3 regions of the Brevibacillus sp. HB1.3 genome follow, and region 1 is predicted to be linked to each of the others. Evidence: riboswitches for the same ligand, from Rfam matches in the RefSeq annotation. Region 1 holds a riboswitch; each other region holds the start of a gene.
What was found. A riboswitch is a leader RNA that binds a small molecule or an ion and turns the genes downstream of it on or off. The one in region 1 is predicted to bind cyclic di-AMP.
Positions count from the first base shown of each region.

Region 2: linked by a shared signal. The riboswitch ahead of HPY31_RS04390 (CAP domain-containing protein) and the one ahead of HPY31_RS22440 (C40 family peptidase) in region 1 are both predicted to bind cyclic di-AMP.
Region 3: linked by a shared signal. The riboswitch ahead of HPY31_RS18130 (CAP domain-containing protein) and the one ahead of HPY31_RS22440 (C40 family peptidase) in region 1 are both predicted to bind cyclic di-AMP.

Region 1 covers NZ_JABMIT010000011.1:51,392-54,665, reverse strand. Annotated here, with positions in the region: gene HPY31_RS22445 (response regulator transcription factor) at 1-681, opposite strand, end outside; gene HPY31_RS22440 (C40 family peptidase) at 896-1,417, opposite strand; cyclic di-AMP (ydaO/yuaA leader) riboswitch at 1,422-1,561, opposite strand; gene HPY31_RS22435 (LiaF transmembrane domain-containing protein) at 1,881-2,285, shown strand; gene HPY31_RS22430 (PspA/IM30 family protein) at 2,350-3,045, shown strand; gene HPY31_RS22425 (class I SAM-dependent methyltransferase) at 3,140-3,274, shown strand, end outside.
Region 2 covers NZ_JABMIT010000001.1:930,402-933,675, reverse strand. Annotated here, with positions in the region: gene HPY31_RS04400 (homoserine dehydrogenase) at 1-561, shown strand, start outside; gene HPY31_RS04395 (hypothetical protein) at 662-814, shown strand; gene HPY31_RS04390 (CAP domain-containing protein) at 879-1,679, opposite strand; cyclic di-AMP (ydaO/yuaA leader) riboswitch at 1,687-1,844, opposite strand; gene HPY31_RS04385 (rhodanese-like domain-containing protein) at 1,929-2,273, opposite strand; gene HPY31_RS04380 (cold-shock protein) at 2,704-2,907, shown strand; gene HPY31_RS04375 (hypothetical protein) at 3,053-3,274, opposite strand, start outside.
Region 3 covers NZ_JABMIT010000007.1:232,045-235,318, forward strand. Annotated here, with positions in the region: gene HPY31_RS18120 (iron-containing alcohol dehydrogenase) at 1-54, shown strand, start outside; gene HPY31_RS18125 (aminopeptidase) at 150-1,265, shown strand; cyclic di-AMP (ydaO/yuaA leader) riboswitch at 1,426-1,583, shown strand; gene HPY31_RS18130 (CAP domain-containing protein) at 1,591-2,178, shown strand; gene HPY31_RS18135 (hypothetical protein) at 2,309-2,956, opposite strand; gene HPY31_RS18140 (sensor histidine kinase) at 3,041-3,274, opposite strand, start outside.

The DNA of each region.
Region 1 (3,274 bases):
TTGTGTTTTAATGAATTGACGTTCTGTTTCCAGCTTCTCACGGAGGTTTTTAATATGGACCGTCACTGTATTGAGCGAGCCATAACCATATCCCCAAACACGGTCATAAATTTGCTCTCTTGTAAAGACGATGCCCGCATTTTCTGCGAGGAAGGTGAGTAGTTGGAATTCCTTGGTAGAGAGCTCGATCTTTTGGTTACATACATATACGGAATACGTTTCTTTATGAATTTCCAAGTCCTTGAATTTCAAAACCGTAATTGGAGAAGAGGCCGTTTCCTTCTCAGGCTGCTCTTCGGTATGCCTACGAATGCGCTCATAGCGACGAAGGTGGGCACGAATGCGAGCGAGCAGCTCTTCTGTATCAAAAGGCTTCGTGATGTAATCGTCTGCACCGATTTCAAAGCCGACTACCTTATCTACCGCTTTTCCTTTTGCACTGAGAAACAGTATAGGCAAATCCCACTCACGGCGAATTTGAGAGCAGAGCTCGTAGCCACTCATGTTGGGCATCATAATATCCAAAAGGATCAGGTTGGGACGCTCACCTTGGCTGAGCAACGAGAGTGCATCTTCTCCGCTTTCAGCAGAGGAAACGCTGAAGCCCTCGTTCTCCAAAATGTCTTCTAGCAGTTCAATAATCTCCAGATTGTCATCGACAATTAAAATGTGATCTTTCACCGGAACAACCCCCAGTTACTTCTATTAATAAGGAATACCACTCAAAGAATGGGTCTTGTCTATCATAACATGCTTTGCCCCTATCAGGGGAAGAAACCCCGTAAGTTATTAAGTTGTTCTAATATGTGAGGGTACCTCTTTAGACCAGGTACTAAATTTCGTCAGAAAAAGCCAGAGACGTAGTGTCCCTGGCTTTTATTATTTTGCCGAATGACTATTTTTTAGCTGGTTTTTCCGGCAACGATGCAGCTTGCACCGCTTTTTCCTTATTCGGAGTTTCTGCTTTCGCTAGAACAGGAGCACTGAGACGCTTGGCGCCTACATAACGCTTGCTCCAGTAGTATGGATCGTTCAACTTGGTGTTGACGACTCCACGACCAGATTCCGAGTGCACGAATGTGCCGTCTCCGATGTAGATACCCACGTGAGAAATGCTGTGACCGTTCGTATTGAAGAATACGAGATCGCCTGGTTGCAAATCTTTTCTGTCTACCTCTGTACCTAATTCGTACTGGGAAGCAGAATTGTGAGGCAGGTCTACACCTAACGCATCAAATACGTAGCGCGTGAAACCGGAGCAGTCAAAGCCCTTTTTGGACGAGCCGGAAGATTTGTAAGGGGTACCGTACAAGTCGCTGACAACTTCATTGAGAGTATTCTCCTCAGCAGCCTGTGCAGCGCCTGCCCCCATAGCAAGCAATCCAGCCATAAATAAAGATAAAACCATCTTGCGCAAAAGAAACTGCTCCCTTCGTGAGCCTACGAGGTTAGCTGAAGGGTTCGGTCGAAAGGACGCCCTAGGCTGCTAGGAGTAGCAACCATTCACCCCAAAAACGTGGTTCCCCCGTTTCCGCTAAGCGGAATTCGGCTATTTTTCGATGTTTTTTTACACGCACTCTTACGAAGATTCTACGCCAGTCCTTTTTTTCCTTCTTTTTATCTGTTCATTCACAGATTCGTCACAAAGATACCGTCAAATGCTGTAACGTTTTCGTTCGACAGTGCAAGCCGCCCTTCGACGTGGGCTTATTCCTGCGTTGCGGGAGAGCTCGTCCGATTAAGGCAGGAAAATGTCTCCGTCCAAGGACGGAGGGAAAAACCAACCGCACGCCCGTTATGGGAAGCCTATACCGAGGGCTACAATAAGGGCATAACGTTCCACAAGCACCACATGCAAAACGAATGGAGGTAAGCGAGTAATGAGCGAACGGTCTGGCAAAGTACTACTCGGGCTGGTTCTGCTGCTAGTCGGTGGGTTGGTTCTTCTCGATCTGGTGGGTATCGATATCGGAGACTTGCTCGGGTTTATCATTCCCGGCGTGATCATGATATACGGTGCCAAAAAGATCATGGGACAAACCGGTTCACGTTTTTGGGGAATCCTGGTCTTCCTATTCGGGTTCCTGATGTTGATTGGCAAGCTTGACCTACTGTTTCACGCGCTTCTGGCCATTGGGGTGATTTATCTGGGATATCGCTTACTGCGTCCCAGCCAAGAACCTAAACAAGCGCCACCTGCTTGGGAGCGTGAATGGGCCCAAAAAGTATTAAAGGAAGATACGCTGGACACTTGGGAGAGAGATGTAAGAAGACGCCCACAGTAACGCCAATGTCGCAAGAGTCTTTTGGATGAACAATATGATGTGATATGATGAGGAGGAAAAAATAATGAGTATCTTTAAACGTTTGCGTGACCTGACAGTAGCTTCGGTAAATGATGCATTGGATTCGATGGAAGATCCAGTAGTGATGCTGAATCAATATATGCGTGACATGGAAGTAGAAATCGGACAAGTTGAAGTAGCGGTTGCCCGTCAGGTTGCACTGGAAAAGAAATTCCGTCAGCAATTGGACGAAGCCAATGCTCTGATCGAAAAACGTGATCGCCAAGTCAAGCTCGCCTTGACTGAAGGAGAAGACGAGTTGGCTCGTCGGGCACTCGCTGACAAGAAGCAGTACGAAGGCCGTGCAGCGGAGTATGAAACCCTCTACCTGTCAGCATCCGAGTCAGCTACGCAAATGCGCGAGAAGCTGGCTGAGCTGAAGGAAGAGTTCTATAAAATGCGTGCGAAAAAGTTCACACTGATGGCACGTGCACAAGTAGCTCGTACACAAAAGCAAGTCAATCAAGCAGTTGTCGGTATCGGCAATCAGTCCGCAGGCCGTGGCTTCGCTCGCATGGAAGAGAAAGTCATGCGCATGGAAGCAGAAGCGCAAATGAGCGGGCAATGGCGCCAAACGAATCGCGCTTGGGAGAACGCTTTGTCTGAACTGGAAAAGGACGATCTCGATGCAGAACTTGCCAGCATCAAAGCATCCATTAATGAAGTAAAAACACCGCTAGCCAAACCAGTACAATCCTAATTCAACAGGAACTGGGGGACAAGGTGTAGAATAGATTGTGTCAATTCGGCAGCCTGTGTACATCAGGCTGCTTTTCCCCTAGGAGGTACGATTCTTGCAGGACTTCTTGGTCTTTTTGCGGCGGTTTATCGCTGAGCCTGGACGCGTCGGTAGTATAATCCCCAGCTCTCGTTTTTTATGTGAGCAAATGTTGAAAAGCGTCGATTGGGCTTCAACCGATGTGATCCTG
Region 2 (3,274 bases), on a different contig from region 1:
CTGCCGACGATCGATCTTTTGCAGTATAACCTGGCAGGCTGTGAAGTAAAACGAGTTGAAGGTATTTTTACGGGAACGACGAACTTCGTGCTTACAAAAATGATGGAAGAGGGGCTCACCTGTACAGAAGCAGTCGAGCTCGCTCAGAAGATGGGGATTGCCGAACCGGACCCCTCTTACGATATCGATGGTTGGGATACAGCTTCGAAGCTCACGATCCTGGCAAACGCTGCTTTTGGCGGGCAAGTAAATCTAACCGATATCGCACGCGCAAGTATTCGCGAAATAACCTCGTTACAAATCGAGACGTGGAAAAAGCATACGAAGATTCCCAAGCTGATCGGAACGATCCAAAAGGAAGCGAATGGTACGCTTACAGTAGCAGTTGAGCTATGTGCGGTGGATTTTACCCATCCGTTTGCATCCGTATTAGGTACGACAAAAGCAATCAGGGTAGAAACAGATGTCATGGGAGATTTATTGGTCGTTGGAGGAAAATCAGATCCTGTCGCGGCAGCAGCGGCTGCCCTAAAAGACCTTGAACATATTATTAGCAGATAGGTTCATTTGCATGTGCTTCCAGTGTTCCTTAGGAATGAGTCGTTTAGAACCGCGTGCATACTAGGGATGCACCACCAAAAACGGCGAGGGGGCCATACGGATGAAACAATCGTCTGATGTCAATGCCGAGCTGCAGCAAGTATCTGCTTACCCAACCAAGCAAGAAATGAATCAAAAGGACGTTGCTTTGCTAGATGAGCAGGAAAGCTGCTGTACCCCCAAAAAACAGGCTTCTGAAACACAGCCGGAATAATGCCTACACGAAAAAGCCGGGTCTCGATTAAGAGAAACCGGCTTTTCGTTTCGTGCAAAGCGTGTTACCCGATAAATTCTTGTACCCAGTAGCCATTTGTGAAGCCGACACCAATTTTCGTGAAGTCAGGGTTCATAATGTTTTGGCGGTGGCCTTCACTGTTCATCCATTGTTGCATGACTTCTTGTGGACTCTGTTGACCCATGGCGATATTCTCACCTGCAGTCGAGTATTGAATGCCATACTGCTTCATCATGTCAAATGGGGAACCGTACGTTGGGCTGTTGTGGTCAAAATAGTTGTTAGCAGACATATCTTGTGCTTTTGCCAAAGCTACTTTGGACAGTGTTGCATCCATTTGAACAGGCTTGAGACCTGCTTTTGCACGTTCTTGGTTTACCAAATCAGCGACTTGTTTCGCAAAATCACCCGTCTTAGCTTGATCCGCTTGATTTACTGGAGCGGCAGGCTCAGTGACAGTATTGGTAGGTTGTGCTGGTGCTGTTTGTACTGGTTGTGCTGGTGTTTGTTGTACTGGAGCTTGTTGTACGGGAGCTTGTTGGAAAGATCCTGGTTGATACGGGCATGGTTGTTGTACAGGTGTAGCTTGTCCTTGCTTAACAGGTTGCATTAGCTGTACTGCTTGTGGCTGGCCAGGAACAAAGCCTTGCTTTTGGAAAAAGTTAAGAAACTGTTGAGCATTTGGTGCTTTTTGGAATTGTCCCATATTTTGACCCACATTGAATTGGAATTGTCCGTTCTTCAATGGGCAGTTAGATGCTGCGGAAGCAGAAGAAGCAAACCCTGTCAAAGCCAAGCCCAGACCAAGAGTCATCGCGATTGTAACAGAACCAAAACGTTTCATAAAACAAATCTCTCCTTTTTTTTGCCTACGAGGTTAGTTGTCGGATTCGGATTGAGGAAACAACCCTACGCCAGTGTGGCGATTCACCCCAATGTGGAATAGCTCATCCACAAAAAAGTCCCCCGCACTTCCTTTTCAAAGAGGAAGTCTCGGCTTATTTCGTTTGGCATGAACAACGATATCAGACAATCCCAATCGAAATAAAGGAGTAATATATGGCAAATAGCTAGAATCGTTGATAAATTAGGCTCATTTTGTTTCGTTTGATTGTTCCTTCCAGGCGGTTAAGCCGCCTTCCAATGCATTTGCATGGAAACCATGCTCACGAAGGAGAGCCGCAGCTTTTTGAGCTTTGTTACCTGTTGTACATAAGGTAACGATCTGCACATTTTGCGCGAGTTTTTCGGTTTCTTCATCAAGCGGCTTGTCCTGTTCTTTCATTAGAAGATAGGGGACGTTTTGCGTCGATGCGCTTTCGTGAACGAGGCTGCCGGAAACAAATTTCTCGGCGTCGCGTACGTCCAATAAAAGTACGGGCACTTTCTTTTCAAGCATTTCGGATAATTGAATGGTTGTCAAAATATGATTTTGCAATGTAATCCCTCCCAATCCTATTGTATCAGAGTTCCGCATCGTCCAGAATAAGGGTGAACGGTTGCTTTTATTGGACAACCATGGTAGAATGAGGTTGCTACTTGAAAAATTGATACCTAATCATTCATCGAGGTGTTTGTATGCTGATGGATAACATTTTTGAATCCCCGATTCACACTGGCGCGGTCATCGGAGCCGCAAGGATGGAAGAGAGGAAGGGCTTTCATTGTTTTAGGTTTTCAAAAGGTTTAGTTTTTAATTTTGCAGTTCCGTCCTATGACATTTGCATATTTACTGAATAAGTAAAATTCACATATCATGAAGGCGTATCATCGCACATGATCTGGTATTTCTTCATGATATGTGAGCTTTATTTGCTTCGGTAAATATGACTAGCATATTCAAATTGAATTTTTGGAGGTTTTTTTAGATGCAAACGAACGGAACAGTAAAATGGTTTAACGCAGAAAAAGGTTTCGGTTTCATTCAAGTAGAAGGCGGAGACGATGTATTCGTTCACTTCAGCGCAATCCAAGGTGACGGTTTCAAAACTTTGGACGAAGGTCAAAAAGTTCAATTCAACATCGTTCAAGGCAACCGTGGCCCACAAGCTGAGAACGTAGTAAAACTGTAAGTCTCCTTTTCAAAGAAACTGTCCTTTCGAGGGCAGTTTCTTTTTTTGTCGTGGTCGTCCCAAGCGCCTTTTCCTGCATGCGAATGGATGAAAAAAGGAACTATGGCGTCCCACCATAATTCCTCATTTTCTTCCTACAAGATAGTTAAATACAAGTTTCGATTTCGACAGTTTGGAATTGACTGTCAAGAACGGTAAGACCAACAACTTGACCGCCGCCGATAGAAGTACGGCCATAAGTGGTGAGAAGGACATTTCTGTTGTTTTCTGCTACGGTAAGGCGCACTTCATAGTGGAAAGAAGCGGGGACCAGTGCATTGAAAGCAGTGCGAGTATTCGCAGGGATTAATTGCGTGATGTCAAGCAA
Region 3 (3,274 bases), on a different contig from region 1:
TCACGAAAATTGAATGAATCCGATGTAACCGCGATCTACGAGGCTTGCCTGTAATCGAAGCATCAAACACACTGGCGAGCCTTCGCTCAGTTATGTAATAATACAAATTAATCATTAATCAAAATTATTTTACTACGGAGGTTACCACCATGGCAGATCCACGTATTAATGAACTGGCAAGCCGTCTCGTCCGTTACTCACTCCATTTGCAAAAAGGCGAAAAAGTTCTGATCGAAAATACAGGCCTGCAACCTGAACTCGTTCGTGCACTTGTGCGTGAATCATTTGCAGTTGGGGCTCTGCCTCTGGTCACCCTGAAAGACCAGGAAGTCATGCGTGCACTCTATCAAGGCACGAGCGAAGAACACATGGCTCTGATGGCAAAATACGAGTATGACCGGATGAAGGACATGGACGCTTACATCGCCATCCGCGCCTACGACAACATCAACGAGTATGCCGACGTACCAGAAGACAAAATGGGCATTTACGCTCGCGTCCTGTATCAACCTGTACATACAAACGAGCGCGTTCCGAACAAACGCTGGGTTGTACTTCGCTACCCAAACAAGTCGATGGCACAGCTATCCAAAATGAGTCTCGAGAGCTTTGAGGACTTCTACTTCTCCGTCTGCAATCTGGACTACGCGAAAATGTCCGCTGCCATGACTCCGTTGAAAGAGCTGATGGAGCGCACTGATCGTGTACGCATCGTCGGTCCAAAAACGGACCTGCGCTTCTCCATTAAAGGAATCAATGCCATCAAGTGTGACGGCAAACGCAATATCCCGGATGGCGAAGTATACACCGCTCCTGTACGCGATTCCGTGGAAGGAACGATTTTCTACAACGCGGCATCGATCTACAACGGCATTACCTTCAATGATGTGCAATTCACTTTCAAAGAAGGCAAAATCGTGGAGGCGACCAGCTCCAATACTAAAGCATTGAACGATATCCTCGACACGGACGAGGGCGCACGCTATATCGGAGAATTCGCGATCGGCTTCAACCCGCACATCCTCCACCCGATGCTGGACATCCTGTTTGACGAAAAAATCGCGGGCAGCTTCCACTTCACGCCAGGAAATGCTTACACAGTAGCAGACAATGGCAACCGCTCCTCCGTTCACTGGGACTTGGTCCAAATCCAACGCCCTGAATACGGTGGCGGAGAAATCTGGTTTGACGATGTGCTGATCAGAAAAGATGGGCGCTTTGTATTGCCAGAGCTGGAAGGCTTGAATCCGGAGAATTTGATTTAAACGAAATGAATGAAAAAATGGGTTAGGGAATGAGGTTCCCTAGCCCATTTTCTATTGTTCAGAGAAAATAAAGTATGAGACTGATGCTGATATTCTTATTAATCCTACCAAATTTTACGGGTATCTTTCACCGGTGAATCTCTGTTATTCTAGGTCATGCCAAACAAAACAGCCGAAACTTCCTCTCGAATGGAAGTGCGGGGGATCTTTTTTACTTGCAGATGAGAGATCTGCATGGGGTGAATCGCCAAAGTGCGTAGGGTTGTTTCCTCAATCCGAATCCGTCAACTAACCTCGTAGGCCAAAAAAAGGAGACGATGTGAATATGAAACGCCTTGGTACTGTTGCAATCGCGACATTGGGATTGGGATTTGTTCTTTCCGGCTTTTCTAACACAGCTTCTGCAGCTACCACATGTCCGCAATACGGATATCAACCATATATGCAACCTGTCCAACCGCAAATGCAAGCACCTTACGCAGCACCAGCGAATCAACAGCAGCCAGCTCAACAGCCAGTAAAACAAGCTAACCAACAAGTGGATGCTTCCTCTGTTGGGAAGCAAGTAACTGATTTGGTAAACCAAGAGCGTGCAAAAGCAGGTTTGAAGCCAGTGGAACTGGATGCTTCCCTGAATAAAGTTGCACAAGCAAAAGCGGCTGATATGTCCAACAACAACTACTTTGACCATACAAGCCCTACGTATGGCTCTCCATTTGACATGATGAAACAATTCGGTGTATCTTCTATGACCGCGGGTGAGAACATCGCCATGGGTCAACGTACCGCTGAAGAAGTCATGAACCAATGGATGAACAGTGAAGGACACCGTCAAAACATCATGAATCCTTCCTTCACCAAAATCGGTGTAGGCTTTGTGAATGGATACTGGGCACAAGAATTCATCGGATAATGAAATTTGGATATAAATGCCGAGTCCTCTAGCGGGGACCCGGCTTTCTTGTTTTTTCCCAGCCTTGTCTGGAGTGGCCTTTGAACATCTATCAATCTCCGTGAAAAGCCAACAGCTAGCTTTATACGCTTTATTCAGATTTACTTCCCATTTCTAGTTCGTTTGTCTTTTCTTCAACCACCGATTCCGCACCTTCTCGAATTTTTTCTACAACTTCTTCAGATTTGAGTTGCTTGTGCGAAGGAAGTTCTAAAAAAGTAGAAGCACGTCGATCGAGCCACAAGCTTTCCTCACCTTCCCTATCAGTTGCAACGAAGATAAACCCACCTGCATAACTAAAGTACGTAATGTTTACATCTTCCCCGAGTGTATTTTTCATGTTCTCGTAAAGGGTAAACAATTCAGGACCAGTTTTTTCACCACCAGCCATGATTGGCTTTGTATCTGTTGCTAAAACTATACCTTTTACTTCATCCCCTTCCATAATGAAGGAAAGTTTTTCATCCGTTGAAGATAGTAATCCTTGCATATTCGTATCGTTGTATTTACGTATTTTATCCGCTTCTGGTAAAACAGCTCCCTGAATTGAAAAATCCGAAAGGGTTACATTACTACTCAATTTGCTTAAGGGTTCATTCCCTTGGTTACGTGCCTGTTCCATCTTTTTATATGCCTGTAGTGCTTCCTTATCCCCTTGGTTAATGGCCCCAGCCCAAGTAGCCGATGATATTCCAGCAATAACTACCGCACCTATCAATGTCCATGTGTTTTTATTCATAACTCCCCCGAAGTTAATTTGTCCCGTTACAAGAATATTCTACCAAATATTGAAGCGTCTCCATTTTTTATTTTTTCCATCCTTTCATCCATACGGCAGCCTGACCTCAAAGCATGTTCGAATCAAATCACTTTGGACAGAAATCGTTCCCCGATGCTTCTCGACGATATTTTTGGCAATAAACAGGCCGAGTCCTGTGCCTCCCCCTTGATGCGTTCGCGCTTTGTCGCCAGTAAAAAACATTTCAAAAATATGCGGTAGCGCCTCCTCTGGTATCTGGTCACCGTAATTCATGATTTGCACAACCACTTCATCGCC